Regions from separate parts of the Actinoplanes sp. NPDC026619 genome, predicted to be linked through region 1. Evidence: predicted binding sites of a transcription regulator. Region 1 holds the regulator's gene; the other holds the start of a gene.
What was found. Region 1 encodes HrcA, which represses chaperone genes, less so after heat shock. Its sites were predicted from a motif close to GGTTNGCACNCTCNNNNNGAGNGTGCNAACC; they were not measured.
Positions count from the first base shown of each region.

Region 1 (15,510 bases):
ATAGCGCTCGACGAGGGAAGGATCGCGGTCCACGGTGAACAGGAACTTGTTCAGCAGATACTTGCTCACGCCGGAACTCCGTTCGGGTACCAGGTGAAGTACGCCTCCATGGTGTGGAACAGGTCGAGCGTGTCCACGTAGTCGGCCTTCGCGCCGGCCCCGGCCACGCCCATCATCAGCATGAAGTCCATGAAGCCGTGGGTCGCGTTGCCCGGCGCGTGCAGGCTGTCCAGGGACACCTCACGCAGGCAGTTGTCGAGGTCACCGGTGGCGATCCACTCGACCGCCCGGCGGTCGAACTCCGGGTCCGGCCCGTGCGGCCCGAACTGCCGCGGCCCACCCAGCTCGAGGGAGAGGTGGCCGGTGCCGATCACGGCCACCCGCAGGTGCGACGGCCACTGTTCGACGATGCGGCGGATCGCCTCACCGAGGGCCACGAACCGGGACGGCTGCGGCAGCGGCGGCGCGAAGATGTTGGTGTAGATCGGCACGATCGGCAGGTCCGCCTCGGGCCGCAGCGTGATGATCGGGCAGGTGACGCTGTGGTCGATCCGCAGCTCGTTGCTGAACGCCAGGTCGAAACCGGCGTCGAGCCCGGCCCGCAGGATGTGCGCGGACAGATCTTCGTGGCCCTTGAGCAGCATCTTCGGCAGGCCGAACTCGCGCTCCTCGTTGTACCAGTTGGCGTCGTAGAACGGCGCCTTGCCCACCAGGAACTGCGGCATGTTGTCCAGCCACAGCTGGTGGAAGTGGTCGGAGCCGACCATCACGAGGACGTCCGGGTTCGCCTTGGTGAGCGTCTCCCGGAAGGCGGTGATCTTCCGGACCCACTCGTCGGCGAACGGCGGCCGGTCCTCGCCGGTGGCCGTGCTGGCCTGGTAGTAAAAGGGGTGATGGGTGGAGGCGATGACCGCGACGATGCTGGCCATAGTCAGTCCTCTCGGGGTTCGTAGACGGCGTTGCGATCGACGGTGAGATAGATGTCGTTGGCGATCGGCCGGCGGCGTTCCTCGGCCAGTTGCCCGAGCAGTCCGGCCGCCCGCGCCAGCAGGGCGAACCCGCGCAGCAGGTCGGTCGGCAGACCCAGGTCGGCCAGGGCGGCGCCGCAGACGCCGGCGCCGTTGAGCGGCAGCTTCTTGCCGAGCACCTGCGGATGCACCCGCCCGATCGCCTCGAACAGCCGCAGGTGCGGGCCGCGCAGGCCCTCCTCCTCGGCGATCGCGATCAGCACCGGGGTGCGCGGGTCCTGCTCCTTGTGCACCGGGTGGCCGAGGCCGGGGATGAACTTCTTCTGCTCCCGGGCCTTCTTGACGGCTTCGAGCGCGATGACGTCGTAGTCGCGCTCGGTGCCCGCCTCGACCAGGGTCTCGGCGAGGAACCGGCCGCAGTCCTCGGTCACCCCGAGGAACCGGGAGCCGCCGCCGAGAAGACCGGCGGCGAGAGCTCCCTGCAGCGAATCAGGAGCTGAGAGGTACGTCAGTCGCGCCGCGATCGCGGTCGGGGTGAAGCCGTGATCGGCCAGGGCGACCAGCACGGCCTCGAACAGCCGCACCTCCGAAGGCGACGGCCGGCGCCCGGCGACCAGCCAGAACGCCAGCTCGCCGAAGCCCACCTTGCCCATCAGATCGGCGGCGAGATCCTTGCCGAGCAGCGAGATCGTCTCGGGGGTGGAGGTGCCCAAGCCGGTCGGGAATCTCAGTTCTTCAGCCACGCGCGGATCTCCTCGCCGTGCTCGTCCAGACCGGGCGGCGGCAACTCGTACGCCGCCGGGGTCTCGGAAAACGTGATCGGGTTGCGGACCGCCGGCACGCCACCCGCGTCGATCACCGGGTTCAGGCCCAGCTCCTGCGCCAGGGCCACGCCGCCGTCGATCGTGTTGATCGGCGCGCACGGCACACCGACCGCCATCAGGTCGCGGAACCAGTCGTCCTTGCCGCGCTTGCCGAGCCGCTCCACCAGAATCGGCCGCAGCTCCTCCCGGTTCGCCGTACGGTCCTGATTACGCCCGAAACGCGGGTCGTCCGGCAGCTCCGGCAGGTCGAGCACCTGGCACAGCTTGCGGAACTGGCCGTCGTTGCCGGCGATCACGATCAGCTCACCGTCCGCACACGGCAGCGGCTCGTACGGGAAGAGGCTGGGGTGCGCGTTGCCCATCCGGAACGGGATCGTGCCGCCGGCCACGAACCCGCTCGAGTGGTTGACCAGGCCGGACAGCGCCGAGCTGAGCAGGTTGACCTCGATGTGCTGGCCGCGGCCGGTCTCGCCGCGATGCCGCAGCGCGGCCAGGATGCCGATGGTGGCGTGCATGCCGGCCATCACGTCGAAGACCGAGATGCCGGCCCGATAGGGCGGCCCGTCCGGATCGCCGGTGAGGCTCATCAGCCCGGAAATCGCCTGAACCATCAGGTCGTACCCGGGAAGATCCGCCCCTGCGCCCGAGCCGAAGCCGCTGATACTCGCGTACACCAGCCGGGGGTTGATCTTGGAAAGCGAATGGAAATCGAGCCCGAAGCGGGCCAGACCGCCCGGCTTGAAGTTCTCGATCATGATGTCGGCCCGGCCGGCGAGCGAGCGCGCCACGGCCTGATCGTCCGGATCCTTCAGGTTCAGGGCGATGGACCGCTTGTTGCGGTTGATGCCCAGGTAATAGGTCGAGACGCCGTCGCGCACCGGTGGCATCCAGGTGCGGGTGTCGTCGCCGCCCGGCCCCTCCACCTTGATCACCTGCGCGCCGAGGTCGGCGAGCAGCATCGTCGCGTACGGACCGGCCAGGATTCGGGAGAAATCCGCCACCAGCAATCCGTGCAGAGGGCCCTGCGTCATCATCACCGCCCGTTCTACGGACACATGTCCGCCTCGCAAGGTTCCGCCATCACAGGGGGCCTGTCAATGGGCGGTTGATCTGGTCGAAACATTCTATTGACGGTGCAAGTGACCGGGAGCACACTGGCTCCACTCGCCCTGCCCGCTGAGCGGACAGTGGTCCGGAAACTGAAAGACCGAAAATCGGAAAGGATGGGCGATGAGCGACAGCGACCGGCCGGTGGTTCTCCGCAACGGCCTCGTTTTGACCATGGACGACTCGCATACGGTCCTCGAAGGCGCCGACGTGCTGGTCGTCGGCGACCGGATCGCCGAGGTCGGGCACCATCTGACCGCGCCCGACGACGCCCTCGAGATCGACGCGACCGGTGGAATCATCATGCCCGGCATGGTGGACACGCACCGGCACATGTGGCAGACCGCCATGCGTGGGTACGGCGCCGACTGGACCCTCACGCAGTACTTCGTCTGGTACTACCTCGAGTCCGGCAAGCTGTTCCGCCCCGAGGACGTGCACGCCGGCAACCTGCTCGGCGCGATCGAGGCCATCGACTCCGGCGTCACCACCACCGTCGACTGGTCGCACGGCCTGCAGACCGTCGACCACGCCGACGCCGCGGTCGACGCGCTCGAGGCGGTGCCCGGCCGGTTCGTCCTCGGCTACGGCAACATCCAGCAGGGCCCGTGGGAGTGGTCGACCTCAGATGCGTTCCGCGACTTCTACCGCCGCCGCATCGACGGCGGCAAGCTGGCCGGCTTCCAGCTCGCCTTCGACGTGCCCGGCGACCCCGCCTTCCCGGAGAAGGCCGCCTTCGAGGTCGCCCGTGACCTGGGCGTCAAGGTCACCACGCACGCCGGCGTCTGGGGCGCCACCAACGACGACGGCATCCGGCTGATGTACGAGAACGGCTTCATGACCCCCGGCACCGTCTACGTGCACGCGGCCACCCTCAGCAGCGACTCCTACCACCGCATCGCCGCCACCGGCGGCTCGGTGAGCGTCTCCACCGAGAGCGAGCAGAGCGCCGGCCAGGGCTACCCGCCCACCTGGACGCTGCGCAAGCACGACATCCCGGTGTCGCTGTCGATGGACACCAGCGTGTGGTGGAGCGGCGACCTGTTCTCGGCGATGCGCACCACGCTCTCCGCCGACCGGTCCCGCGAGCACCTGGAGGCGCACGGCGCCAAGGAGACCGTCACCCACCACCACCTGCGCGCCGAGCAGGTCGTCGACTGGGCCACCCGGGGCGGCGCCAAGGCCCTCGGGATGGACTCGGAGATCGGCGCGCTCACCCCCGGCCGCAAGGCCGACGTCGTGCTGATCAAGAACGACGACTCGCCCGCCATGTTCCCGGTGCTACACCCCTACGGCCACGTCGTCTACCAGGCGCAGCGCGGCGACGTGCACACCGTGCTGATCGGCGGCAAGGTCGTCAAGCAGGACGGCAAGCTGGTCGGCGGCGATCTGGCCGGCGCCCGCGCGAAGGTCGGCACCACGGTCGACTACCTGCGCGAGACCATGGGCGAGGACCTCTGGAAGCGCGGCATGAACCCGGAGATCCCCGAGTCGCGGATCTTGCACAACCCCTATCAGTACACGAAGTAATCGCAATGAAAGCATGAACACATGACCGACTCAGGAAGGGGCGCGGGGCCCGACTTCATCGAGGCCCTCGCCCGTGGCCTCGACGTCCTGCGCTCCTTCCGGTCCGGCACGCCCACCATGACGCTCAGCGAGATCGCCGGGCACACCGGCCTCGCCCGCCCCACCGTCCGCCGGATCCTGATCACCCTCGAGGCGCTCGGCTACGTCCGCCAGGCCGCGCGGGGCTACGCGCTGACCCCGCGGGTCCTGGAGCTCGGGATGGCCTACGTCAACTCGCTGAGCATGTGGGACGTGGCCCGCCCACACATGGAGAGGCTGGTCGCCCAGACCAACGAGTCCAGCTCGATGGCTCAGCTCGACGGCAGCGACATCGTCTACGTAGCCCGGGTCGCCGTACCGAAGATCGTCACGCTGTCGGTCACCATCGGCACCCGCTTCCCGGCCCCCGCCACCAGCATGGGAAAGGTGCTGCTGGCAGCCTTGCCGCCGGCCGAGCTGGCGGCGCTCCTGGCGGAACGCTCCCGCTCCGGCATCACCGCGCGCTGGCAGCCTTCGGCCGCCGAGCTGGACGCCTCCCTGCGGGAGGTCCGGGCGAAGGGCTGGGCTCTGGCCGACCAGGACCTCGCGCCGGGCATCAGATCAATTGCCACCGGCGTACGCGACGGGGACGGCAACGTGGTCGCGGCCATCAACGTCACCGTCCACGCGGCCGAGACCACGGTCGAGACGCTGCGCGACGAGCACCTGCCCAAACTGCTGCGCGCCGCCGCCGACATCAGCCACGACTGGTCGCTGACCGCAGCCGTCCCCGCCGTGACGGTCTGAAGCGCGGGGGTCCCACGCACCCCGCGCCGTCAGCCGCTTACCGCTGACCGCTCAGCCGCTGACCGCTCAGCCGCTGACCGCTCAGCCGCTGACCGAGAACGAGTTCGTGACGAAGTCCTTGCCGCCCGAGGACGACGTGATCTCGTATCCGAACTGGACGTTGCCGATCGTCACGTTGCCGAACCAGCCGGCCGACCGGATCCACTGCGCGATCGCCGCCACGTTGACACTGCCCGAGCTGGTGTTGCTGGTCCGCACGAACGAGTAGACGTTGTTCGACCCGTTCGACCCGCGGTAGATCTTCCAGGTGTGCCCGCCGACGGTCGCGGTGGTCTGCAGCGTGCCCAGCGGCCCGACCGCGCCGTAGTAGTTCATCCACAGCATGATCTCGTGCGCGTTGTCCGACGACCAGATGTCATAGGCCGTGGTGAACGCGACCCCACTGGTCGGCACGGTCACGTTGAAGCTGCTGGTCACGGTGCCCAGCGAGCCCACCGCCCGGCCGATGTAGCGGGTCGCGTTCGGATACGCCTTGATCCCGCCGGTGTTCGGGTGGTTGGCCCACACCCCCCAGTTGCTGGTGGAGTTGGCCCAGATCGTCTGCGGCCCGTAGCCGGAACCCCAGACGTTGTTGTAGAGCGTGTAACTGCCGCTGGTCCAGGTGCCCCAGCGATCGGTCGAGGACCAGACGGCCGCGTTGGCGGTGCCGGCGCTGAAAGCCAGCGTCAACGCGACGACGAACGCCCCGATGGCGAGGCGGAGGGAACGGAGCACGATCTCTCCTGACGGTTGGACGGACGAGTTTCGGACGTCGAGGACAAATCGACGCTAGGCCGCCTCACCGCGCTTCCGGCAAGCGATGCAAATCTATTTAAGGTTTGCTTCATCCGCCGGCGTGCGAACCCCGGCCACCCGAGCCAGACTGATCTCATGAAGCTGGTGGCCGACCTCTTCGACCCCGAGCCCGACGTGTGGGGCCTGCGGGGCGACCCCTGGGTGTGGCAGGCGATGCGCGACCACCTGGGCGACACCTACCTGCCGCCGAGCCTGGGCGAGGCCGAGGCGATGCTCTACGCCGCCTTCAACCGCATCGCCGGCGTGGACATCGCCACCGAGACGCAGCAGTCGGTCTACCGCCCCGAGTTCGCCCACGGCGGCATGTCCAGCGGCCACATCCACATCGAAACCTGGCGCGCCGAACTGCTCCCCCTCCTCGTCGACAGGGCGCAATCGCTCCTCTAAAACCGGTCGCAGCCGGGGTGGTGGGTCGCCTACGGTCGGGTTTTCGCCGGTGCTGCCGGGCCGGTGGGCGGTTCGACGATGTCAACGGGCACTACTACGTGCGCGACTGATGTCCGCTTTACCGGGCGACGTGCAGCAGGCGGAAGTCGCGGCGGCGCAGTAGGCGCAGGACCAGGGCCGCGGGGTTGCCGAACGCGCGCAGGCCGTCGCCGGGCGGCAGGACCGAGATGCGGTCGATCTCGTAGGTCCGGCCGCCGGCGACTACCTCGCAGCGGCCCGCGGCGAGCACGTTGCGGTGCCAGTCGACGGCCGGGCCGTAGGTCAGCTCGGCCACGAAATCGCCGTCGTGGCGGGCCAGCAGCAGCGGCGTCTCGTAGGGCCGGCCCGAGCGGCGGCCGACGTGCCGCACCAGGGCGAACGGGCCCCGGCCGGAGCGGGCCACGCGCACGGTCACGCGGTTGAGGGTGTTTCGCAGCAGCCAGAACCAGGCCGCCTTCACCCCTCGCTCCGCGTGATCACCTCGTCGATGGTCGCCGCGGCGGCCGCGTCGGTGACGCCGACGATCTCGCGGCAGATCCGCTGCATCTGCTTCACCTGGCCCGCGGTCAGTGGATCGAAGACCAGCCGGCGGGCCTCACGCACGTGCCCGGGCGCGGCCGCCACCAGCACCGCCAGGCCCTCCTCGGTCAGCTCGGCCGAGATGCAGCGCGGCTCGCCGTCGCCGGCCACCCGCCGCACCCAGCCCTGCTTCTCCAGGCGGCTCACCGCGTGCGACAGGCGGGACAACGAGCCGCCGGCCATCATCGCGAGCACGCTCATCCGCACCTTGTGATCTTCCGGGCGCTCGAGCGAGACCAGGATCGAGTACTCGAAGAAGTTGAGCCCGGAGTCGCGCTTGAGCTGGGCGTCGATGGCTCCGGGCAGGGTCATGAGCATCGCGGTCAGGGACATCCACGAGGCGAGCTCGTCCGGCGAGAGCCAGGGGACGTCGTCGGGAGTGGTGCTGTTCACAAACGGTACTGTAACTCAGGTGAGCGACTTGAACATTCAACTCCAACCGTGGCACTATCGAGTTGAATATTCAACGTACTAGGGAGTGCCGTGACCGTTCTGCGCATCGACGCCAGCATCCAGGGCCCCAACTCGGCCAGCAGCGAGCTCGCCGACCTGGCCGAGGCCGAGTGGGCCGCCGTCCGGCCGGGCACCGAGTTCGTCCGCCGGCACCTCGGCTCCGACCCGCTGCCCGCGGACGCCTGGCAGACCGCCATCGGCGCCAACTTCACGCCCGAAGAGCAGCGCACCGACGCGCAGCGCGCCGCCCAGGCGCTCGCCCAGCAGGTCGCCGCCGAGCTCCGTGACGCCGAGGCCGTCATCCTGGCCCTGCCGCTCTACAACTACGGCATCTCGCAGCACGCCAAGATCTGGATCGACCTGGCCATGGCCGGCGGCTCGAACCCGGGCGAGCGACTGCTCGACGGCAAGCCGGCGATCCTGCTGACCACCCGCGGCGGCGGTTACGGTCCGGGCACCCCGCGCGAGGGCTGGGACCACAACACGTCGTACCTGACCCGCGTCGTCGCCGACATCTGGGGCGCCGACCTCACCCTGATCGAGCGCGAGCTGACCCTGGCCGGCGTCAACCCGGCGATGGACTCGCTGCGCGAGACCGCCGAGCTGCTGAAGAAGGCCGCCCACGAGGCCGCCGCGCACGCCGGGCGCACCATCGCCACGCGCTGAGCGAAACAGAGAACGCCGCCGGTGGGACTCACCGGCGGCGTTTTGCTTTTGCCACTCACGCAGAATGAAGGGCCAGGGCCGGCGAAGCTGGGCCCCGGCCCGGCCTCGGCGGGAGCTGCGGTCTGCAACCCCCCACCGAGCTACGACATCTTGAATCAATGTCCGTTGAAAGCGTCGCGCATCCTGCTGAAGAAGCCGCCCTGCTTGCTCAGCTCGGCGATGTCCTCGCCGCGGGTCTTGGCGAAGTCGCGCAGCATGCGCTCCTGGTCGGCGGTCAGCTTGGTCGGCGTCTTGACGTCGAGGTGCACGAAGAGATCGCCGCGGCCCTGACCGCGCAGGTGCGGCACGCCCTTGCCGCGGATGCGCAGCGTGCTGGCGGGCTGGGTGCCGGCCTTGACCTCGATCGCCTCTTCGCTGTCCAGCGTCTTGATCGTGAGGCGGGTGCCGAGCGCGGCCGCGGTCATCGGCAGCGTGACCCGGCAGTGCAGGTCGTCGCCCTTGCGGGAGTAGACGTCGTGCGGCCGCTCGCTGATCTCGACGTAGAGGTCACCGGCGGTGCCGCCGCCCGGGCCGACCTCGCCCTGCTGGGCCAGGCGGATGCGCATGCCGTCCTCGACGCCCGCCGGGATCTTGACGGTGAGCGAGCGGCGGGTGCGGACCCGGCCGTCGCCGGCGCAGGTCGGGCACGGGTGCGGGATGACCGTGCCGTGGCCCTGGCAGGTGGAGCAGGGGCGGGACGAGACGACCTGGCCGAGGAACGTGCGCTGCACGCTCTGCACCTCGCCACGGCCGCCGCAGGTCTCGCAGGTGGCCAGGTGGGTGCCGGGCGCGGTGCCGGCGCCGGAGCACTGGGTGCAGAGCACCGCGGTGTCGACGGTGATCGGCGCCTCGACGCCGAACGCGGTCTCCACCAGGTCGAGCTCGAGGCGCAGGATCGCGTCGCCGCCGGGCCGGGTGCGTGGGCGCGGGCCACGGGCGCCACCAGCGGCGGCGGTGCCGAAGAACGCGTCCATGATGTCCTGGAAGCCCACGAACGGACCGCCCGGTCCGCCGGGACCACCGGGGCCGACGCCTCCACCGGGCGCGAGCGGGTCACCGCCGAGGTCGACGATCTGCCGCTTCTGGTCGTCGGACAGGACCTCGTACGCCGCGTTGATGTCCTTGAACTTCTCGGCCGCGTCCGGGTCGGGGTTGACGTCGGGGTGGAACTGCCGAGCCAGCTTCCGGTAGGCGCGCTTGATCTCGTCGTCGGTTGCCTCCCGGCTCACGCCGAGAATGCCGTAGTAATCCTTGGCCACGGGGTTTGGAGTCCTCAATGTCAGCGCGGTTCCGTCAGTTCTGTGCCAGCAGGTCGCCTACGTAGCGTGCCACCGCTCGGACCGTGGCGATGGTGCCGGGGTAGTCCATGCGGGTGGGGCCGAGCACGCCGAGCCCACCAACGATCGTTGCACCCGGGCCGTAACCGGTGCTGACGACCGAGGTCGAGCGCAGGTTGTCGAACTCGTTCTCGTCGCCGATGCGGACGCGGGTCTTGCTGGGTTCGAGGTCGCCGATGAGCTTGAGCAGGATGACCTCCTCTTCGAGGGCCTCGAGCACGGGACGAAGTGTGCCCTGGAAGTCCAGCACACCTCCCCGAGTCAAGTTCGCCGTTCCGGCGAGCATGAGGCGTTCCTCGCTGCGCTCGACGAGAGTCTCCAGCAGCACGCTGGCCAGGCAGGCCATCGTGCCGCGGCGGCCGGGCGCGCACTCGTCGACCAGCGACTGCACCAGCGGCGGGGTGTCCGAGAGCCGCTGCCCGGCGAGTTTCTCGTTGGCCTTGCGGCGCAGCTCCATCACGTCGTCGGCGGTGGCCGGGCCGGGCAGCTCGACCAGGCGCTGCTCCACCCGGCCGGTGTCGGCGATCATCACGAGCATGATCCGGGTGGTGGAGATCGGCACCAGCTCCAGGTGGCGCACCGAGGAGCGGGCCAGCGACGGGTATTGCACCACCGCGACCTGGCGGGTCAGCTGGGCGAGCAGCCGGACCGTGCGGTGCACCACGTCGTCGAGGTCGACGGCGCCGATCAGGAAGCGCTCGATCGCGCGGCGCTCGGCCGGGCTGAGCGCCTTGACCTTGGAGAGGCGGTCGACGAAGAGGCGGTAACCGGCGTCGGTCGGCACCCGGCCGGCACTGGTGTGCGGCTGCCGGATGTAACCTTCCTCCTCCAGCACGGCCATGTCGTTACGCACCGTGGCCGGCGAGACGCCGAGCTGGTGACGCTCGACCAGGGCTTTGCTGCCGACCGGCTCCTGGGTCTCGACGTAGTCCTCGACGATCGCCCGCAGCACCTCGAGCTTGCGGTCATCCAGACTCATTCCGACCTCCTCCCGGCCTGGCACTCCCGGTGACAGAGTGCCAGTCTACTGCGCCACCGTCGGCAGCGCGATGATCGAGTGGACTGTCTATTCATCGACTCTGCGTGCATGTCGCCCTGTACCCGGTTGAGCTGCGGTCCTACGGTGTCAGCCATGACAGAACCACCGCGTCCGCCCGGTGACGGCCAGCCCCCCGCGGGCGGGCCGAACGACCCCACCGCGCCATTCAACCCATATGCGGCTAACGACCCGACTTCCGGATCGACTCCGCCACCGCCTCCCGGAGGCGGATACAACCCACCGCCGAGTGGCGGGTACGGCCCGCCGCCCTCCAGCGGCGGCGGCTACGGCCCCCCGCCGAGCAGCGGCGGTGGCTATGGTCCCCCGCCGAGCAGCGGCGCGGGATACGGCCCTCCGCCCGGCAGCGGCGGCGGCTACGGCCCTCCGCCGGGGGGTTACAACCCGCAGCAGCCGTACGGGTACGGCGGCGCGCCCGCCGGCGGCCCCGACGACCGTAACTGGATCCTGATCGCGCACTTCGGTGGCGCGGCCGGCGCCTTCCTGGGTGGCGGCGCCGGGGGCTGGATCGCGCCGCTGGTGGCGCTCCTCGCCCGCGGCAACCAGTCACCGGCGGTGCGGGCCGAGGCCGTCAAGGCGCTGAACTTCCAGCTCCTCTGGACGATCATCACGGTGATCGGCTGGTTCACCGTGTGCGTCCTGATCGGCTGGATCATCCTGCCGGTCGCCTGGCTCGTGGCCACGATCTTCGGTGTCATCGCCGGCGTCAAGGCGAGCAACAACGAGCCGTACAACTATCCGATGACCGTCTCGATGATCAAGTAAGCAGCTGGTGCACGCGCCGGGTCCGGGGGCCCGGCGCCCTCACCACGTACGTCACGCCACGTCACGGATGACGGCGTCAGCCAGCAGCCGGCCCCGCAGGGTCAGCACCAGCAGCCGCCGGGCGTAGGCGGCCGGATCGAGCAGGCCGTCCGCCAGGGCCTGCTTCGCGCCGGCCGCGTCGACCCGGGTCAGCGCGATGCCGTCGCGCAGCCGCACCCGCAGCATGATGTCCTCCACCCGGCGGTCGTCACCGGTGAGGATCTCCCGGGCCTGGCCCGGCGAGACGCCTTCGGCAAGCCTTTTCGCGTACGCCGTCGGATGCTTGACGTTCCACCAGCGCACGCCGCCCACGTGACTGTGCGCTCCCGGCCCGAGGCCCCACCAGTCGGCGCCGGTCCAGTAGAGCATGTTGTGCCGGCAGCGAGCCGCCTCGCTGGTGGCCCAGTTGGAGACCTCGTACCAGCCGAAACCCGCCCCGGTCAGGGCCTGCTCGGCGGCCAGGTAACGATCGGCGGCCACGTCGTCGGACGGGAACGGGATCTCGCCGCGGCGCATGCGGGCGGCCATCCGGGTGCCGTCCTCGACGATCAGGGCGTACGCGCTGACGTGGTCGACCCCCGCACCGATCACCGTCCGCAGGGATTCGGCGAAGTCGTCGGCCGTCTCGCCCGGGGTGCCGTAGATCAGATCCAGGTTGACGTGGTCGAACCCGGCTTCGCGCGCCTCCCGGGCCGCTTGCGGCGCCCGCCCGGCCGTGTGCCGGCGGTCGAGGATCCGCAGCACCGCCGGGCTGGCCGACTGCATGCCGAGGCTGATCCGGGTGAAGCCGTTGCGGCGAAGTGCGCGCAGGTAGTCGGGGGTCACCGACTCGGGGTTGGCCTCCGTGGTGATCTCGGCGCCGGCGGCCAGGCCCCACGTCCGGTCGATGCCCTCGAGGATGCGGCCCAGGTCGTCCGCGCTCAGCAGGGTCGGCGTGCCGCCGCCCACGAAGACGGTGTCGACTTTCGCCGGGTCTATCACCCGGGCAGCCAGCTCGAGCTCGCGAAGCACCGTGTCGGCGTATTCCTCCCGGCTGGCCCCTCCGCCCAGTTCACTGGCGGTATAGGTGTTGAAGTCGCAATACCCGCATCGACTCGCGCAGAACGGAACGTGCACGTAGACCGCGAATCCGTCCTTCCCGGCCGCCTCGGCGGCGGCAGGCGGGAGCGACCCGTCGAGCGGAACGGGATCACCATCGGGAAGAGCACCGGCCATCCGTCAAGTGTGCACGGGCCCCCGATAGGGTTCCGTCATGGATCTGGTCCGTTCCGCCACAGCCGCCGGGGTGACCACCTTGACCCTGGACAGCCCCGCCAACCGCAACGCCCTCTCCACCGCCCTGATGACCCAGCTGCTGGACGCGTTGTCCACCGCGCTGACCGACCCCTCGGTGCGGGTGGTGGTGCTCTCGCACACCGGCCCGGTGTTCTGCTCCGGCGCCGATCTGAAGGAGACCGCCGAGGCGCGCGAGGCCGGCCGGGTGCCGGCCGAGAAACTGGCCGACGTGCTCGCCGCGCTCTGGGAGTTCCCCAAGCCGGTGGTCGCGCGGGTGGCCGGGCCGGCCCGGGCCGGTGGTCTGGGCCTGATCGCGGCGGCCGACATCGCGGTCTGCACGCCCGAGGCGACGTTCGCGTTCACCGAGGTCCGGCTGGGGGTGATCCCCGCGGTGATCAGCGCCACCGTCCTGCCCCGGCTGGCGCCGCGAGCGGCCACCGAGCTCTATCTCACCGGCAACGTCTTCGACGGCGTCCGGGCCGAGGAGATCGGCCTGGTCACGGCGTCGGTCTCGGCCGAAGGCCTCGACGCCGCGGTCGCGGCCTACTGCGATGCGCTGGTGCAGGGCGGGCCACTCGCGCTCGCGGGCACCAAACAACTTTTGCGGCGTACGCCGGAAGCCACGATCCGTGCGGAACTGGCCGGCCTGGCCGAGCGCTCGGGAGGCTACTTCCGATCGGCCGAAGGCCGGGAGGGCGTGACCGCTTTCCGGGAGAAGCGCCCGGCCTCCTGGGTGCCGCAGTGACATCTCCGCCGCAGTGACGACGCGCTGATGCAGTCGTTGTCTACCCTTGTGGCCTGAACCCCATTGCGGGTCCGTCGAGGAGGTGCGCTTGCGCAGGACACGAGGCGTGGTGCTCGTGCTGCTCGCACTGATCCTCACGATCGGCGTGGTGGTCGTGGTCAAAACCCTGCCCAGCGACATCAAACTGCCGATGCCGGCCCTCGGGCCGGAGTGCACGGTGAAGGCCGACGGCGAGGTGTCGCTCGACCCGGTGCAGATGGCCAACGCCGCCACCATCACCGCGGTCGGCATCCGGCGCGGCATGCCCGAGCGGGCCGTCGTGGTGGCGCTGGCCACCGCCCTGCAGGAGTCGAAACTGGAAAACCTGGACGACGGCGACCGGGACTCGGTCGGCCTGTTCCAGCAGCGCCCCAGCCAGGGGTGGGGCTCGGTCGAGGAGATCAAGGACCCGAGGTACGCGGCAGACAAGTTCTACACCTCCCTCAAGAAGGTCAAGGGCTGGCAGAAGATGCGGGTCACCGACGCGGCGCAGCGGGTGCAGCGCTCGGCGTACCCGAACGCGTACGAGAAGTGGGCGGACGAGTCAGCCGTGCTCGCGCGTGCCCTGACCGGCCGGGCGACCGGCGCCGTGGCCTGCACGGTGACCGGAGCGCCGGTGTTGCGGGGCGCGGCCGCGGCGGCCGCCTTGCTCGAGGGGCTGAAGCTGGACTGGGGCAAGGGCCTGGCGAAAACCCCGGCAGCCGCGCAGGCGGCCGGCCTCACGGTCGCGGTCTCCGATCAGAGCACCGGCTGGCGGTACGCTCATTGGCTGGTTTCGCACGCCTCGGCCACCGGCCTCGAACGGGTACGTTTCGCCGATATGGAGTGGCACGCCCCCGATGGCAAGTGGCAGCCGGTGACGGCGGACGGTGGCATCGACGAGCGTCAGGTCATCGCTCAGGTGTTCAGCTGACGTCCCGCTTTGCGGCCGCCCCGACGCCGGCAGGATCGCGGCAGTCGTAGCTCTGCGTGATGTCCATCGATTCCGCCCGCCAATCGCTGAGCGTATACAGACACATGGACAGACAGCTACCACCCTGGTACTAAGTAGGGCGTGTCGAGGGCGATCGAATGGATTCTGCTGGGTGCCGGAAGCTGTCTAGCGATCATCGTCGGCGTTCGGTGGCACAAACCCACCCGCGTCGGCCCATGGGTATTGATCGGAGCTTCGGTCGCGAGCCTCGCGATCGGTGACGTCCTCTACGCCTTCCGCGCCGAAGGGCCGGCCGAGGCGTTCTACTACGGCATGTTCGTGCTGGTCGCGACGGCGCTGCTGCAGTTCACCCGGTTCGGCTCGCTGCTCAGCGACCGGGCCCGGCTGATCGACCTGCTCGCCGCCTCCTGCACGACGCTGCTGGTGATCTGGGTCTTCCTGATCGGTGGCCACGGCCAGATCGGCAAGATCTCGGCCGCCGACGTGATCGGCGATCTGCTCCTGATCGCGGTCGCCGTCCGGCTGGTCCTGGCGGCCGGCCGCAACGTCTCCGCCGCTCTGCTGCTGGCCGGCTCGATCGGCGTGCTGGCCAGCGACATCTTCTGGTCGCTGTCGCACGGCCCGGTCACCGAGATCGGCTACGTCGTCCTCTACGTGACGTGGGGCCTCGCCGCGCTGCATCCGTCGATGAAGGGCCTCACCGAGCCGATGCCGCCGAACCCGACGCCGTGGCGCGGCCACTGGGCCGCCCTGCTGGGCGTGTCGGTGGCGACCCCGCCGACCGTGCTGCTGGTCGAGGCGCTCAACGGCGCGGTCGTCGACGGCGTGGTGATCGCGGTCGTCGGCGCCATCACGCTGCTGCTCACCATCACCCGCCTGGCCGACTCGATCGCGCAGAACAGCCGGGCCGCGGAGCGCGAGCACGCGCTGCGCACGGCCAGCGGCGCGCTTGTCGCCGCCGCCGACCAGCCGGCCGTCGAGGAGGCCGTGCACGCCGCGGTCGCCCAGCTGATGCCGGCCACCGCGGTGCGCGAGATGCTGTTCGCC
Region 1 covers NZ_JBEZYA010000037.1:3,575-19,084, reverse strand. The annotation lists gene AB0E90_RS45390 (hypothetical protein) at 1-69, opposite strand, end outside; gene AB0E90_RS45385 (extradiol ring-cleavage dioxygenase) at 66-929, opposite strand; gene AB0E90_RS45380 (citryl-CoA lyase) at 932-1,711, opposite strand; gene AB0E90_RS45375 (CoA transferase) at 1,696-2,847, opposite strand; gene AB0E90_RS45370 (amidohydrolase family protein) at 3,023-4,429, shown strand; gene AB0E90_RS45365 (IclR family transcriptional regulator C-terminal domain-containing protein) at 4,451-5,254, shown strand; gene AB0E90_RS45360 (hypothetical protein) at 5,336-6,028, opposite strand; gene AB0E90_RS45355 (hypothetical protein) at 6,185-6,496, shown strand; gene AB0E90_RS45350 (nitroreductase family deazaflavin-dependent oxidoreductase) at 6,615-6,995, opposite strand; gene AB0E90_RS45345 (MarR family transcriptional regulator) at 6,992-7,507, opposite strand; gene AB0E90_RS45340 (NAD(P)H-dependent oxidoreductase) at 7,598-8,233, shown strand; gene dnaJ (molecular chaperone DnaJ) at 8,389-9,531, opposite strand; gene hrcA (heat-inducible transcriptional repressor HrcA) at 9,566-10,588, opposite strand; gene AB0E90_RS45325 (DUF4870 domain-containing protein) at 10,742-11,431, shown strand; gene hemW (radical SAM family heme chaperone HemW) at 11,483-12,685, opposite strand; gene AB0E90_RS45315 (enoyl-CoA hydratase-related protein) at 12,723-13,490, shown strand; gene AB0E90_RS45310 (hypothetical protein) at 13,573-14,442, shown strand; gene AB0E90_RS45305 (PAS domain S-box protein) at 14,686-15,510, shown strand, end outside.

Region 2 (15,510 bases), on a different contig from region 1:
CCGGGCCGCCGGGGAGTTGTTGTTGCGTGCGCCGCCGGCGACCCCCGCCGGCTGCGCATTGGTTCCATTGATCGGCATGCCCTGCGGCCGCACCGGGAGCAGCAGCAGGAGAAGCGCCTTGGCGACGACGCTGACCAGGTCGTGCTCGACGCCACGGATGACGCCGCGGGCGCCGGCCGCGACCGCCGCCGCGGCTACCCGCGGGTCTTCGGCGCCGAAGAGCACCACCTGCGCCTGTGGGGCGCGGGCGAGAACGCGACGGGTGAACCCGACGCTGTCGGGACGGGTCACGGCGGTGTCGGCGAGGACCACTTCAGCCGGCCGTTCGGCCAGCCGGATCATGGCTTCAGTCTCGCTAACGGCGGTCCGGACGACGCCGGTCATGCCGAGCCGGGCCGCGGTGGACGCGACGGTCTGGGCCGCCAGCGGGGTACGGACGCACACGAGGACGGTACGCACAGTGATCCTCCTTCTCTCTCAGAGGAGATCACGCGAGGGCCGCAGCATTACGCGCTTTAGATGGAAAAAATGGGAAAGATCGGTATCAGTTGCTTGGTCGATGTCATGCGGCTGAAGAACACATCGAAGAGTCGTGTGTGAGCCGGGGATCACCGGGGTAAGTGCGGCCCAGGCCTGAGCATGTAGGCCCCTCATACGAACACTCCGCGGTGCCGCGCGGGAGGAGGGTGTTTGATGTCGAACGTTCGCAGACTGCCCGGGCCCATCGCTGACCTGTGGGACTGGCAACGCCTCGGAATTTGCCGAGGTCGGGACAGTGCGCAGTTCTTCCACCCCGACGGCGAGCGCGGGTCGTCCCGCAATCGCCGGGAGGCCAAGGCCAAGTCCATGTGCGGCGCCTGCCCGGTTCGGGCGGAGTGTGCCGCACACGCTCTCGCGGTCCGGGAACCGTACGGGGTCTGGGGAGGCTTCAGCGAAGCGGAGCGGCTGCGGCTGCTCGCGGTTGGCTGGGAAGACCTCGCCGACCGTACTCACGGACGTGTCGACCTTGCTCGTCTCGAAGCTCGCCTGGGTCGGCCCCACAAATCGGCCGTGCCGGCACAGCGACAGGCACCTGCCGCCTGATCAGCACGGGGCATTACTCCGACGACCCGGTCCCCGTACGGGGGCCGGGCTTCGTTGTCTGACGGTTCTTCAACAACCGCATCGGTTGACATGCAAACCACCGTATGAGCGACTTGCGCACCCGAGTCGGACCGTTAGTGCGTCCTTCAATCAATGGCACTACCCGACGTTGACCTGCACGGAATGCCATCCGGTGGCTCCGTCCGGAGCGGGCGGTGCGTCGGCGCTCGTCTGGGTCTGCCCAGAAGTGTCGGTTGCGCGCACCCGCAAAGTGTGCTGACCCGCGGTCGCCGGCCACGGCCAGCTCCACTGCCGCCAGGTGTCCGTCGATGCGGTGTCGGCGAGCGTGGCGACGGCCCACGGCCCGTCGTCGACCTGCACCTCGACCTTGGCGATCCCCACGTGCTGCGCCCACGCCACGCCGGCCACCACCACCGTGCCCGGCTCGCGGGCGGCCCCGTCGCGGGGCGTGTCGATCCGCGAACCGGTCTTGATCGGCGCCTGCTGCGACCACCCGCGCGGCACCCAGTAGGCGTCGAAATCGGAGAACCGGGACAGCTCGATCTCGGTGATCCACTTGCAGGCGCTCACATAGCCGTACAGACCCGGGACCACCATCCGCACCGGAAAACCATGATCGACCGGCAGCGCTTCGCCGTTCATCCCGACCGCGAGCAGCGCATCCCGCCCGTCCCGCAACGTCGCCGTCGGCGAACCGCACGTCCATCCGTCGACCGACCGCTGCACCACCTGGTCGGCCCCGGGCAGCGGATCCGCCTCGTCCAGCAAGGCCTTGATCGGGGTGCCGAGCCACCGCGCGTTCCCGATCAGATCTCCGCCGACCTCGTTGGACACGCAGGTCAGCGTGATGTACCTCTCGATCATTGGCCGCTGCAGCAGCTCTTCCCAGGTGATCGTGATCGGGTTCCGCACCATCCCGTGGATCTTCAACTGCCACGTCGACGGGTCGACCTGCGGCGGGTAGAGCGCGGTGTCGATCCGATAGAAATCCCTGTTCGGCGAGATGTAGGGCGTCGCGCCGGGCGCCTGCACGCCGGCCGGCAGCGGCGTCGCCGTCTGCTTCGCCGCCGGCAGGACGACCTCCTTGCGCGCCTGCGTGACGGCCTTGCGCGCGGTCAGCAGACGGCCGGCCACGCCGGAAACCACCGCCACCCCGGCCGCGATCCCCACGGCTTTGAGAAATCGGCGGCGGCTTTCCATGAGGTACGCCGTCGAATAGGTCTCGGCCTTCTCGGTGGGAGCATCGTCGGGCACCGGGCCGTCCGCCCGCTGCGGCCCGGCCCCGGTGGTCACCCCGGGGGCCGCTCCGACCAGCGCCGGCGCCCGAGCCGGGCTCTGGGCCCCGGCCCGGGCGAGGTCGAGCAGATAACGCAGCACGACCACCGCCAGACCCGCTCCGATCAGCGTCGGGAGGGCCGCGAACACACCCGCGTCGTGCCGGGTCACGGCGGCCGCGACCCCGACGACGGCGAACAGGCCGATGCCGGCGAGCGCGATCCGCCAGTGCCGCACGGCGGTGACGCCCACGGCGTACGCGTAAATCGCCAGGAGAATCGCCGTGCCGGTGAGCAACGCGGTTTTGTCATGCACACCGAAGGTGGCGACGCCGAAGTCCTTGACCGGGGCCGGCACGTTGTCGACCACCACGCCGCCGACCGCGAGCAGCGGCGCCGACAGCGGCCCGGTCAGCACTGCCACCAACTCGGCGACGCCCACAGCTACCGCGGCGGCCGCCACGCCGGACAGCCCGCCGCGCACGGAAAGATTCACCACCCCATGGTGCTCCGCCGCACGCGGCCCGGCGACACGCTTTTGTTACGGCTTCCTTACCGCTGCCTGGACTTCCGCGGTCCGTAGCGCATCCGGTACAGCGAGCGGCGGATGCCGATGATGCCGATGATCGTCACCGGGATGCAGAGCAGCCCGATCACGATCGTGTACTCGACATCCTCGGCGTCGGTCGACAGCGAGAGGAACAGCAACGCCCCGAGCGCCCCGAAGATCAGCGTGAGCGGCCAGAACACGATCAGGCCGAGGATCCCGCTGACCCGGTCCGACGTGCTGGCCGTGGTGGTCGGCGTCGTCGACCTGGTGCGGGGCTGCGGGATCTGCTCGGGGTTGCGGATGGCCTGGACGACCACCCGCTCCGGCGGGACGGCCGCGTCGATCAGCTTGACCGCCTCCCGGCCGCCGCGGTGCAGGGTCGGCTCGGCCCAGACCACGATCCCGTCGGCGCCGATCAGCTGGCGCCCGCCGTCCGGCCACGCCCGCATCAGGACGCACTCGTCGAAACGGACGGTCAGCAGGTTGTGGGGCTCGACGAGGCTGGCCCCCTCGGGGCCGACCACCAGTCGCGCGGTCACGTCACCGAGCGGTTTGAACTCGGTGCCGGTGACCGCCCGCAGGGACTCCGGCGGCGCGATCGCGAAGCCGGCCCAGTCGGCCCGGGACGGCGCCATGATCAGGCCGTTCGCCCAGGCGCCGGCCGCCACCGCCGCCACGTCGGCCGGGGTCACCGCGGTCAGTCCGGCGATCTGCTCGTCGACGTCGAGCACGTCGCGACCGGCCAGCAGGCCGACCGCCAGGCCGGGCAGGCGCGCGGCCACCTCCTCGGCGTGCCGCAGGCCCTCGACCCGCTTGCTGATCACCGCGGTCACGTCGGCCGGGTCGACCCGGCCGGCCCGCAGCGTGGCCAGCACGTCGACCATGCCGCCGAGGACCGCACCGGAGTTCTCCGGCAGGCAGTCGGCGGCGGCCGTGATGACCACCCGGTCGCGGCCGGTCGGCTGGTAATCGGTCTGCGCCGCGTAGGACAGGCCGGACTCCTGGCGCAGCTCGCGGAACAGCATCCGCTCCAGCACCTCGGCGAAGACCGACGACGCCGCCGACCGCGGCACCACCGTGTCCCACGCGACCAGGCCGGGCGAGCCGCCGAAGCAGGCCGGGGTGACCGGCAGCGCCGACGAGGGTTCCGGCAGCGGCTGCCGGGTGCCGGACGGCAGATCGAGCTCCAGGCCGGCCGGCACCGCGTCGCCGGCCACCCACAGCACCGCGTTCTCCCGGGTGAAGTAGCGGGCCACCCAGGCGCGCAGATCGTCCTCGGTGATCGAGGGCAGGCCCCATTCCGGGTAGGCGCCGGCGCCGTAGTCACGCGCCCCGTGCCGCCACAGCCACATCGGCTCGGAGACCGACGCGCTGCGGCCGTGTGCCTCCGCCTCGAGCACCTCCTTCTCCACCGCAAGGCGCCGCATCGGCAGATCGCGCAGCGCTGCGCAGACGCCGTTGAGGAACGCGACCACGTCCTTCTCGGCGCCCTGCATGTGGAAGCGGGTGAACTCGACGCCGGTCGCGCCGTTGTAGTGGTAGTCGGCGACGCCCACCGAGTGCAGCGACAGGTGCTCGATCAGGTGGGTGATGCCGCGCTTGGCCAGCGGCTCGTCGGTGAACCCGACCCGGAACGCCAGCCCGGCCTGCATCGGCCCGGTGGTCGGGGCGAGCAGGCCCGGCACACCGCCGACCTCGAACTTCTTGATCATCAGGCCGCCTTTCCGCGCCGCAGGGACCGCTGCCGGTGGATCCGGATCTGACTCGCCGCGTTGCCGTCGCCGACGTAGCACCAGGGGAGGTCGGTGCCGAGGTCGCCGAGCAGCGTGAACATCGACGCGGCCGCGGTCCGGTCGCCGAGCACGCTGTACGCCATGGCGAAGCTGCTGGCCGCCTGCACCCAGCCGTAGTCGTGCCGGAAGTCCGGATGCAGCACCGACCGCTGGGCCGCCTCGTCGATCTCCTGCCGGACCGGCCGGTTCCGCAGATAGGTCAGGTCCGCGCCGGAGTCCAGCTCCAGCCAGTGCTCGATGTGCCCGTCCACGACCAGCGCGCCCTGCACCGCCCCGGGCGGCGCGGCCAGCATCTCCTCGCGGCACCAGGCGTGCAGCAACTCCCAGCTGCCACTCCACTTGGGACACAGGCGCTGCAGGTATTGGTTCTGGCCGGGCAGGTGGTGCGGGTCGATCGCGGCGAGCTTGCGGTAGCGCCGGCGGGTCTCGGCCAGCCCCAGTTCGAGGCCGCGCGCCGAGGTCAGCCGGGCCACCCAGAGCGCCGGGTCGTCCGGCCGGCGGGCCACGCCCTCCAGCAGCACCACCTCGGCCCGGCGCAGCCAGTCGTGGAACGCGACGAACTGATCGCCGGAGACATGCTGCGCGCGGGCGCCGGAGCGGATCTTCCAGCCGATGTCGATCAGGTGCATGCCGAGCATCGCCGCGGCCGCCGTGTCGTCCGGGTCGGCCGACAACACGTACCGCAGGAACTCTTCCAGCCCGGCCTCGTCGGCCGCGGCCCGGATCAGGATCGAGCGACCCACCGGCGGCGCCGCGTCGAGCACGGCGCGAACAGCGCTCCAGTCGCGCCCGCGCAGGGCCGCCAGAACGTTGTTCACCTCGGGGTAGGCGGACGCCGCATCGAGCAGCACGGTGTCGGACATGGCCCGGGATCGTAACCGACTTTGATCATTTCCGATGCCCCGTTTTCCGACCGGCAGATACAGCGAAAGGGCGCGCCATCGGCGCGCCCTTTCGACTGAGTGGATCTAGAAGCCGGGGCCGTGCTGGTGGCCGTGGCCACCGTGGCCGTGGCCGTGGCCACCGCCGGCAGCGGCCGGCTCCGAGTCGGCCGGCTTGTCGACCACGAGGCTCTCCGTGGTCAGCAGCAGACCGGCGATCGACACGGCGTTGGTGACCGCGTTGCGGGTCACCTTGACCGGGTCGATGATGCCGGCCGCGGCCAGGTCGACGTACTCGTCGGTGGCGGCGTTGAGGCCGTGACCCCAACCGAGCTCGGCGACCTTGCCCACCACGACGTAACCGTCGTGGCCGGCGTTCTGCGCGATCCAGCGCAGCGGCTCGACGAGCGCCTTGCGGACGATCGAGACGCCGATCGCTTCCTCGCCGGTGAGGCCGAGGCCGCCGTCGAGTTCCTTGGCGACATGCGCGAGGGCGGCGCCGCCACCGGGGACGGTTCCTTCCTCGACGGCCGCCTTGGTCGCCGCGATGGCGTCCTCGATGCGGTGCTTGCGCTCCTTCATCTCGACCTCGGTGACCGCGCCGACCTTGATGACCGCGACGCCGCCGGAGAGCTTGGCCAGCCGCTCCGAGAGCTTCTCGCGGTCCCAGTCGGAGTCGGCCGCCTCGATCTCCTTGCGGATCTGCGCGACCCGGTCGGCGACCTCGGGAGCCTTGCCGCCACCGTCGATGATGGTGGTGTTCTCCTTGTCGACCACGACCCGCCGGGCGGTGCCCAGCATGTCGAGCGTGGCCTGGTCGAGCTTGTAGCCGAGCTCCGGCGCGATCAGCTCGGCGCCGGTGGCGATCGCAAAGTCCTGCAGCATCGCCTTGCGCCGGTCACCGAACCCGGGGGCCTTCACCGCGGCGACCTTGAGGGTCTTGCGGATCGCGTTGACCACCAGAGTGGACAGCGCCTGACCGTCGACGTCCTCCGCGATGATCAGCAGCGGCTTGCCGGCCTGCAGCACCTTCTCCAGCAGCGGGAGCAGTTCCTCGATGCTGGAGATCTTCTGCGTGGTCAGCAGGATGAGCGCGTCCTCGAGGACGGCTTCCTGCGACTCGGCGTCGGTCACGAAGTTCGGCGAGACGAAGCCCTTGTCGAACTGCAGACCCTCGGTGACCTCGAGCTCGGTCAGCATCGCCGAGCCCTCCTCGACGGTGATGACACCGTCGCGGCCGACCCGGTCCATCGCCTCGGCGATCAGCTCGCCGATGGTGGCGTCCTGAGCCGAGATGGTGGCGACGTTGGCGATCGCCTTGTGGTCGTCGACCCCGACGGCCTTGGCCAGCAGCGCCTTGGAGACAGCCTCGGCGGCGATGTCCATGCCGCGCTTGAGGCCGAGCGGGTTGGCGCCCGCGGTCACGTTGCGCAGGCCCTCTTTGACCAGCGCCTGCGCGAGCACGGTCGCGGTGGTGGTCCCGTCGCCGGCGACGTCGTTGGTCTTCGTCGCCACCTCCTTGACCAGCTGCGCGCCAAGGTTTTGGTACGGGTCGGAAAGCTCGATCTCCTTGGCGATGGTGACGCCGTCGTTGGTGATCGTGGGCGCGCCGAACTTCTTGTCCAGGACGACGTTGCGGCCGCGCGGGCCCAGAGTGACCTTGACCGTGTCGGCGAGCGTGTTGACGCCGTGCTCCAGCAGGTGCCGGGCGTCGTCAGAGAAGCTGAGAATCTTCGCCATATTTAGGTCCCTTCACGCACCGACGCCCTGGCCCACAAGGTGGGCCAGGGCGGTCAGCACTGTCAGTAGGTCACTTCTCGATGACCGCGAGGACGTCGCGGGCGGAGAGCACCAGGTACTCCTCGCCGGCGTACTTGACCTCGGTGCCGCCGTACTTCGAGTAGAGAACCGTGTCGCCGACCTGGACGTCGATCGGGACGCGGTTGCCCTTGTCGTCGATGCGGCCGGGGCCGACAGCGAGGACGGTGCCCTCCTGCGGCTTCTCCTTGGCGGTGTCGGGGATCACGATGCCCGACGCAGTGGTGGTCTCAGCCTCATTCGCCTGGACCACGATGCGGTCCTCGAGGGGCTTGATCGCAACCTTGGTCGCGGTAGTCACGGGCATACCCTCCTGGGTACAGGTTTGCCGGCCATTGACTGGCCGGACTCATGCCTCATGCCACCGGGCGGGGCCGTCGTCGCGGGTGCCGGTCCGCCTGGTGCCTAACTGTCTGCCCGACGGGCGGACAGCTGGCACCCTCATGTTGAGAGTGCTAACGCGAGGTTATGCCGGAACTAGCACTCCGTCAACCAGAGTGCCAATGAGGGTTGTTCAGGACTTACCTTGAGTTGCAGGTCGCCGCGTGTTTGTGAGTAGTTCGCCACCGTCCTGAACAACCCTCATTTGTCGTCATGCCAGGGAGAATGCCTGCGTGACTCCCGAGCTGCTGGCCCAACTCCGCACCCCCGCCGGGGTGAATGCCCTGACTGTCGCCACGGAAACCGATCATGGAGATCCGCTGGCGGCGGCCTCCGCGGTGCGCTCCCGCGGCATCCCCGCGGATCTCGCGGCGGCCGCGCTCACCCAGGCCGAGCTGCGCCGGCGAGCCGTGCCGAAGTTCGGCGCCGGGGCCGAACGGATGTTTTTCACCCGGCCCGGCCTGGAGCAGGCGACGCGAGCGGTCGTCGCGGAACGTCGAGCGGCGCGCCTCGCGGCCGCCGGGGTCAAGACCATGGCGGATCTGGGATGCGGCCTGGGCTCCGACGCGATGGCCGCGGCTCGGGCCGGCATTTTCGTGTACGCGGTGGACAGCGACCCGACCACAGCGGCGGTCGCCGCCGCCAACGTCGCCGCTCTGGGCCTCGACGACATGATCAAGGTGGACTGCGCGGACGCCACGACCGTACGCGTGGAGGATTTTGATGCGGTCTTCGCCGATCCCGCCCGGCGTAAGGCGGGCCGGGGTCGCGTCTTCGACCCGAAGTCCTTCTCCCCGCCGTGGGATTTCGTCAGCGACCTGGCCACCCGGGTCCCGCGCACCGTCCTGAAACTGGCCCCCGGCATCGACCACGCGCTGCTCCCGCCCGGCGCCGAGGGCGAATGGGTGAGCGTCGGCGGCGACCTGGTCGAGGCGACCTTCTGGTGCGGCCCGCTCGCGTCCGCGCCGCGACGCGCCACCTTACTGCCGTCCGGCGCCGAGCTGATCGGGCCCGGCGACACGGTCGCGGCGGTCGGCCCGGTCGGCGCTTTCCTGTACGACCCGGACCCGGCCGTGGTCCGCGCGCACCTGGTCGCCGAGTTCGCCGCGACGATCGGCGGCCGGCTCGCCGACCCGTCGATCGCGTACGTCTACACGGACGCCCGGATCGAAACCCGGTTCGGGAGGAGGCTGAGCGTCACTGACGTGCTGCCGTTCTCGCTCAAGCGGCTGCGGGCGCTGTTGCGCGAGCGCGGGATCGGCAAGCTGGAGATTCGTAAGCGCGGGTCGGCGCTGGAGCCGGACCAACTGCGCCGCGACCTCAAGCTTGCCGGACCGAACGGCGCGTCGCTGGTGCTGACCCGAGTGACCGGCGCCCCCACCGCCCTACTATGTGAGCCAAACTGCTAGACAGACCTTTGCGAGAGCACATAAATCCCCTTAACCGGACACCTTCCGGCATATCGATATAGCGCAATTGGGACCGACCGCCGTCGTGGACAAGATTGATATCCCTTGATACGCTCTCGACGTCCTAGCTTATGCTATTCACTACGAGCGAGAGGCACGGTAATCCATGCGCAAAGCAGTTAGAATGCCGCTTTTGACGGGAGCCGCCGTCGGGCTCGTTTCGGCAGCAGCTCTTGTTTCCACGGGCGGACCGGCGATGGCCGCGGCGAGCAACTGCCAGGGAACCGCAAACTACTCCATTCCCGGGTCCTACACAGCCCACTGCACCGCCGGCAGCGGCTACTACCAGGCCATTGCCTACTGCAGCGCAAACCCCACCCAGGGGAGTGCCTTCACCTACGTCTTCGGTTCGACGGTCTCGGTGTCGTCTGGAAAATATTCCATAGCGACATGCGGAAGCGACAAGAGGTACCTGCAGGGTGGAACCGTAGGAGTCCTCTAACCGAGGATCCACTTCGCGATCAACACTGTTTCAACCTAGTTGAATCTTGTCATATCGCTTATCGTCTGGACCGGCACGATGTGCTCGCCTGCCACAAGGCTTTGAATGGCTGAGGTCAATTGTTCAGCCATTCGGGCTTGCGGGTCATGCCGGCCCAGATGTTGAAGCCGATCTTTGTTTGACGGGGGCGGGCTCCCGAGCAGATTAGCGTGCTGGCCATGGCGAAAAAGGATGCTGCCAACACTCTGGCGACTGCGGCCCAGGACGCGCAACGGACGTCATACACGCTGCCCTCGTACCAGGTGTCACCCGACGCGCCCAACTACGGTGCGCTGATCGCCCAGGTCCTCGGGATCGAGCTAGAGCGGGTGTTCATAACCCTGATCGCCGACGTCGACGGCGCACTCACGGTGGCGGTCGTGCCGGTCACCGGCAAGCTCGATATGAAAGCGCGGGCCCACGCCGCAGGCGGCAAGCGCGCGACCCTGGCCGACCGGGCGGCCGAGCGCAGCAGCGGTTATGTGCGCGGCGGAATAAGTCCGCTCGGACAACGAAAGACGCTGCCGACGTGCCCTGCTGTGTGAGCGCGGCATCGGCCGGCTCGAGATCCGCAAGCGCGGCTCGCACTGGAACCTGATCAAGTTGCGCCGTGACCTGCGCCTGTCCGGGCCTGATGCAGCCTCGCGCTGACCCTGACCCGCGTCGCCGGCCCGACTACGGTGCTGCTGTGCCGCCCGCTGGGGGCTTAATCTTCGGTCATGGCGAAGAAGTCCGCCGCGACCCCGGCGATCGCCGTGCTCACCGATCAGAAGGTGGAGCACACGCTGCATCCTTACGACGCCTCCCCCGATGCGTCCAACTACGGCGCGATGGTGGCGCAGGCGCTGGGGATCGAGGCGGCGCGGGTCTTCAAGACGCTGGTCGCCGACGTCGACGGCCGGCTGGTCGTCGCGGTCGTGCCGGTGACCGGCGAGGTCGACCTCAAGGCACTCGCCATCGCGGTCGGCGGGAAGCGGGGCGCCCTGGCCGACCGGGCCGTCGCCGAGCGGAGCAGCGGTTACGTACGGGGCGGGATCAGTCCGCTCGGACAGCGAAAGAGGCTGCTCACGGTGGTGGACTCGTCGGCGACGGTTCTTGACCGGATGTTCATCTCGGCTGGTCGCCGGGGGTTACAGGTGGGGCTCGCGCCGGCCGACCTGATCCGCCTGACTGATGCGGTTACCGCTAATATTCGGACATAAAGCTTGATATGTCTGGCTGGTGCTCCTCCGTTATGACAACGTTACGCTCCGGACGATCTTTCTCCCGAGAACCGGATAGATCGGGCACAGATGTGACTTAGCGTAATTTTGTGAGCCACCTGAGCTACCGTCCAGGCCCGGCCCCGCCCGCTGGAAGGGCCGAAATCCTTGTATCACCGCCGTGTTGCCGGATTGTTATGCCGGGTTACCAGATCGCCATGGCGCAACCGCTTGTGTTCCAAGCCGCAACGGGAATACGTTGCCGGACACAACAAACTAGCTCCTGATCATTTGGCGTCTCAGGGAGCGACACTCCCGGCAGCGCACACCCATCGAATCCGATCGAAGGCCGGATCACCCGAAAGGACACAAGGAATGCGTAAGGGATTGTTCGCCCTCGCCGCGGTCGGCCTGCTGGCCACCGGCAGCATCGCTGCCTGCGGTGACAGCAAGAGTGACAGCTCCGGAAGCGGCACCACCAGCTCGTCGACCGGCAAGGTCGGCGTGATCCTCCCGGACACCAAGAGCTCCGCCCGGTGGGCCACGGCCGACGTCAAGTACCTCAAGGACGCGTTCGACGCGGCCGGGATCACGGCCGACATCCAGAACGCGCAGGGTGACAAGACGCAGTTCCAGACCATCGCCGACGGCATGATCTCGAGTGGCGTCAAGGTCCTCATGATCGTCAACCTGGACTCCGGCACCGGTAAGGCCGTGCTGGACAAGGCCAAGGCCGCCGGTATCGCGACGATCGACTACGACCGGCTGACCCTCAACGGTGGCGCCGACTACTACGTGTCGTTCGACAACGTGAAGGTCGGCGAGCTGCAGGGCCAGGGCCTGGTCGATTGCCTCACCGCCAACAAGGCCGTCAAGCCGGTCGTCGCCGAGCTCAACGGCTCGCCGACCGACAACAACGCCACCCTGTTCGCGCAGGGCTACAACTCGGTGCTCGACCCCAAGTATGCCGACGGCACCTTCGTCAAGGGCCCGAACCAGGACGTGCCGGACTGGGACAACACCCAGGCAGGCACGATCTTCGAGCAGATGCTGACCTCCAACAAGAACATCAAGGGTGTCCTCGCGGCCAACGACGGCCTCGGCAACGCGGCCATCGCGGTTCTGAAGAAGAACAAGCTGAACGGCCAGGTCCCGGTCACCGGCCAGGACGCGACCGTTCAGGGTCTGCAGAACATCCTCGCCGGCGACCAATGCATGACGGTCTACAAGGCGATCAAGAAGGAGGCGGACGCCGCCTCGCAGGTGGCCATCGCCATCGCCAAGGGCGAGAAGCCGACCACGGCCACCGGCAAGGTGACCGACCCGGAGTCGAAGAAGGACGTCGCCTCGGTGCTGCTGACCCCGGCGTCGATCACCAAGGACAACGTCAAGGACGTCGTCACCGACGGCTACGTCACCAAGGATGAGCTGTGCACGGCGGAGTTCGCCGCGGCTTGCACGACCGCGGGCATCAGCTGACCTCTGCTGGCTGACAACGGCGCCGCTCACTCCCTCCCGGGTGTGGGCGGCGCCGGAGTTGCGTCACCCCTTTTCGCCTGTGGCCGAGCCACGACGACGAACCCCGGTCACTATGCGAAGGAGAACCACCGTGGCCGCCACACCCCTCCTGGAACTAAGCGGGATCGACAAGAGCTTCGGTCCCGTTCAGGTCCTGCACGACGTCGGCCTGAGCGTCTACCCGGGCGAGGTCACCGCGCTCGTCGGTGACAACGGCGCCGGCAAGTCGACGCTGGTCAAATGCGTCAGCGGCATCTACACCATCGACTCGGGCACGGTCAGTTTCGCTGGCAACCCGGTGGCGATCCACAGTCCCCGCGACGCCTCCGCCCTCGGCATCGAGGTCGTCTATCAGGACCTCGCGCTCTGCGACAACCTGGACATCGTCCAGAACATGTTCCTCGGCCGGGAGAAGAAGCGCGGCATCGTGCTCGACGAGCCGACCATGGAGCAGATGGCCGGCGACACCCTCGCCAGCCTGTCCGTCCGCACCGTGAAGTCGCTCCGCCAGCTCGTGGCCAGCCTCTCCGGTGGTCAGCGGCAGACCGTCGCGATCGCCAAGGCAGTGCTGTGGAACTCGAAGGTCGTGATCCTCGACGAGCCGACCGCCGCCCTCGGTGTCGCGCAGACCGCCCAGGTTCTGGAGCTGGTGCGCCGCCTCGCGGACAACGGCCTCGGCGTCGTGCTGATCTCGCACAACATGAACGACGTGTTCGCGGTGTCGGACCGGATCGCGGCGCTCTACCTCGGCCGGATGGCCGCCCAGGTCAAGACCACCGATGTGACCCACTCCCAGATCGTGGAGCTGATCACCGCCGGCCGTAGCGGCAACATCGGCCTGCCTCCCGAGAAGCCCTCCGACTTCAGCGGCGACATCGTCGACATCACGCCGGGAGGCGACAAGTGACCACCACTACGACCACGGCCGGCGACATCAAGGTTGTCAAGCCGACTGTCGGTAGCCACATCAACGACTACTGGGGCCGCGTACGCGGTGGTGACCTCGGCAGTCTCCCGGCCGTCCTCGGCCTGGTCATCCTGTGCCTGATCTTCGGCATCGCCCGCGACACGTTCTTCGGCTCGCTGAACTTCGCGAACCTGTTCTCGCAGGGCGCTCAGTACATCTTCATCGCGATGGGCCTCGTCTTCGTCCTGCTGCTGGGTGAGATCGACCTGTCCGCCGGTTTCGCCTCCGGCGTCTGTGGCGCGATCATGGCGATCCTGCTGACCAACCACGGCTGGGACTGGTACACCGCGATCCCGGCGGCGATGCTCACCGGCATCGTGATCGGCTTCGTGCTCGGCTTCATGGTGGCGAAATTCGGCATCCCGTCCTTCGTCGTCACCCTGGCCGCGTTCCTCGCCTTCCAGGGCATCCTGCTGAAGCTGCTCGGCGGCGGCAAGAACATCTCGATCACCGACACGTTCGTGCTGAAGCTGGCCAACAGCAACCTGTCGGTCGGGCTGAGCTGGGTCTTCGCCATCGTCGCGGTGGTCCTGTTCGCCGTGGTGCAGCTCAACAACGTACGCACCCGCCTGGCCCGCAAACTGGTCACCGACCCGATCGGCATCGTCGCGATGCGGATCGGCGCCCTCGCGATCATCGTGCTGGTGGCGACCGCGATCCTGACCCAGGAGCGCAGCATCAACCCGGTGATCAACTCGGTGAAGGGCGTGCCGATCGTCGCCCCGATCATCGCGGTGTTCCTGGTCATCTGGACCTTCGTACTCGGCAAGACCACCTACGGCCGGCACCTGTACGCGGTCGGTGGCAACACCGAGGCCGCCCGCCGGGCCGGTATCCCGGTCGACCGGATCCGCATCTCGGTCTTCGTAATCGGCTCGTTCATGGCCTCCATCGGCGGCATCCTCGCCGTCAGCCGGGCCAACTCGGTCGACCCGAACACCGGTGGCAGCAACATCCTGCTTTACTCGGTCGGCGCGGCCGTCATCGGCGGCACCAGCCTCTTCGGCGGTAAGGGCAAGGCCATCAACGCCGTCGTCGGTGGCGCCGTGATCACGGTCATCGACAACGGCATGGGCCTGATGGGGTACTCGGCCGGCACGAAGTACATGGTCACCGGTCTGATTCTGCTGGTCGCCGCGAGCGTCGACGCACTGGCGCGGCGCAGAGCCGCATCAACCGGAAACCGATGAGAAGGATCCTGGGAACGGGGGCGGCACGCTGATGATGCGGGCCGGCCCCAGCCAGGAAGAGGTTCGCCGGCACAACCTAGGGACCCTGCTGCGGTACGTGCACGTACACGGCGCGACCTCCCGGGCGGAACTCACGACCCGGCTCGGCCTCAACCGGAGCACCATTGGGGCCCTCACCGCCGAGCTGACCACCGCAGGGCTGGTCAGCGAGGCGGCACCACGTGAGACCGGCCGGGCCGGACGACCTTCGCTGGTCGTCCGGCCCGAGTCGTCCACGGTCTACGCGTACGCGTTGAGCATCGAGGTGGACCGGCTGCGCGCGGCCCGGGTCGGCCTCGGCGGGCGCATCCTGGACCGGCGGGAGACCGACCGGCCGCGCGGCATGCAGGTGCTCGACGCGGTGGAGCCGCTCTCCGAGTTCGTTCGCGAGATGCGCCAGGAGCTGCCCCCCGGCGCCCGCTACGTCGGCACCGGGGTGGCGGTGGCCGGCATGGTGCGGCGCGACGACGGCATGGTGCGGCTGGCGCCGACGATCGGGTGGACCGAGGAGCCGGTGGGCGCGGCACTGCGCGCCGAGCTGGGCGACGGCCAGCTGACGGTGGGCAATCATGCGGACGTCTCGGCGCTGGTCGAGCACGCCCGCGGCGCCGCCAAGGGCTGCGACAACGTCATCTACCTGTACGGCGACGTCGGGGTCGGGGCCGGCATCATCGCTGACGGCCGCCGGGTCTCCGGCCACGGCGGGTACGGCGGCGAGGTCGGCCATATGGTCGTCAACCCCTACGGCCGCGAGTGCAGCTGCGGCTCGCGTGGCTGCTGGGAAACCGAGATCGGCGAGTACGCCCTGCTCAAGCACGCCGGTCGGACCGACGACACCGGGCG
Region 2 covers NZ_JBEZYA010000008.1:46,807-62,316, forward strand. The annotation lists gene AB0E90_RS18975 (helix-turn-helix transcriptional regulator) at 1-459, opposite strand, end outside; gene AB0E90_RS18980 (WhiB family transcriptional regulator) at 694-1,083, shown strand; gene AB0E90_RS18985 (molybdopterin-dependent oxidoreductase) at 1,243-2,874, opposite strand; gene AB0E90_RS18990 (insulinase family protein) at 2,931-4,640, opposite strand; gene AB0E90_RS18995 (hypothetical protein) at 4,640-5,584, opposite strand; gene groL (chaperonin GroEL) at 5,690-7,342, opposite strand; gene groES (co-chaperone GroES) at 7,413-7,727, opposite strand; gene AB0E90_RS19010 (methyltransferase domain-containing protein) at 8,035-9,210, shown strand; partial or broken gene AB0E90_RS19015 (YbaK/EbsC family protein) at 9,931-10,281, shown strand; partial or broken gene AB0E90_RS19020 (SAM-dependent methyltransferase) at 10,262-10,461, shown strand; gene ybaK (Cys-tRNA(Pro) deacylase) at 10,471-10,953, shown strand; gene AB0E90_RS19030 (substrate-binding domain-containing protein) at 11,329-12,432, shown strand; gene AB0E90_RS19035 (ATP-binding cassette domain-containing protein) at 12,563-13,378, shown strand; gene AB0E90_RS19040 (ABC transporter permease) at 13,375-14,628, shown strand; gene AB0E90_RS19045 (ROK family transcriptional regulator) at 14,663-15,510, shown strand, end outside.
Region 2: groES (co-chaperone GroES) is a predicted target of HrcA. The motif match lies at 7,851-7,881, and genes of this name have one in related genera.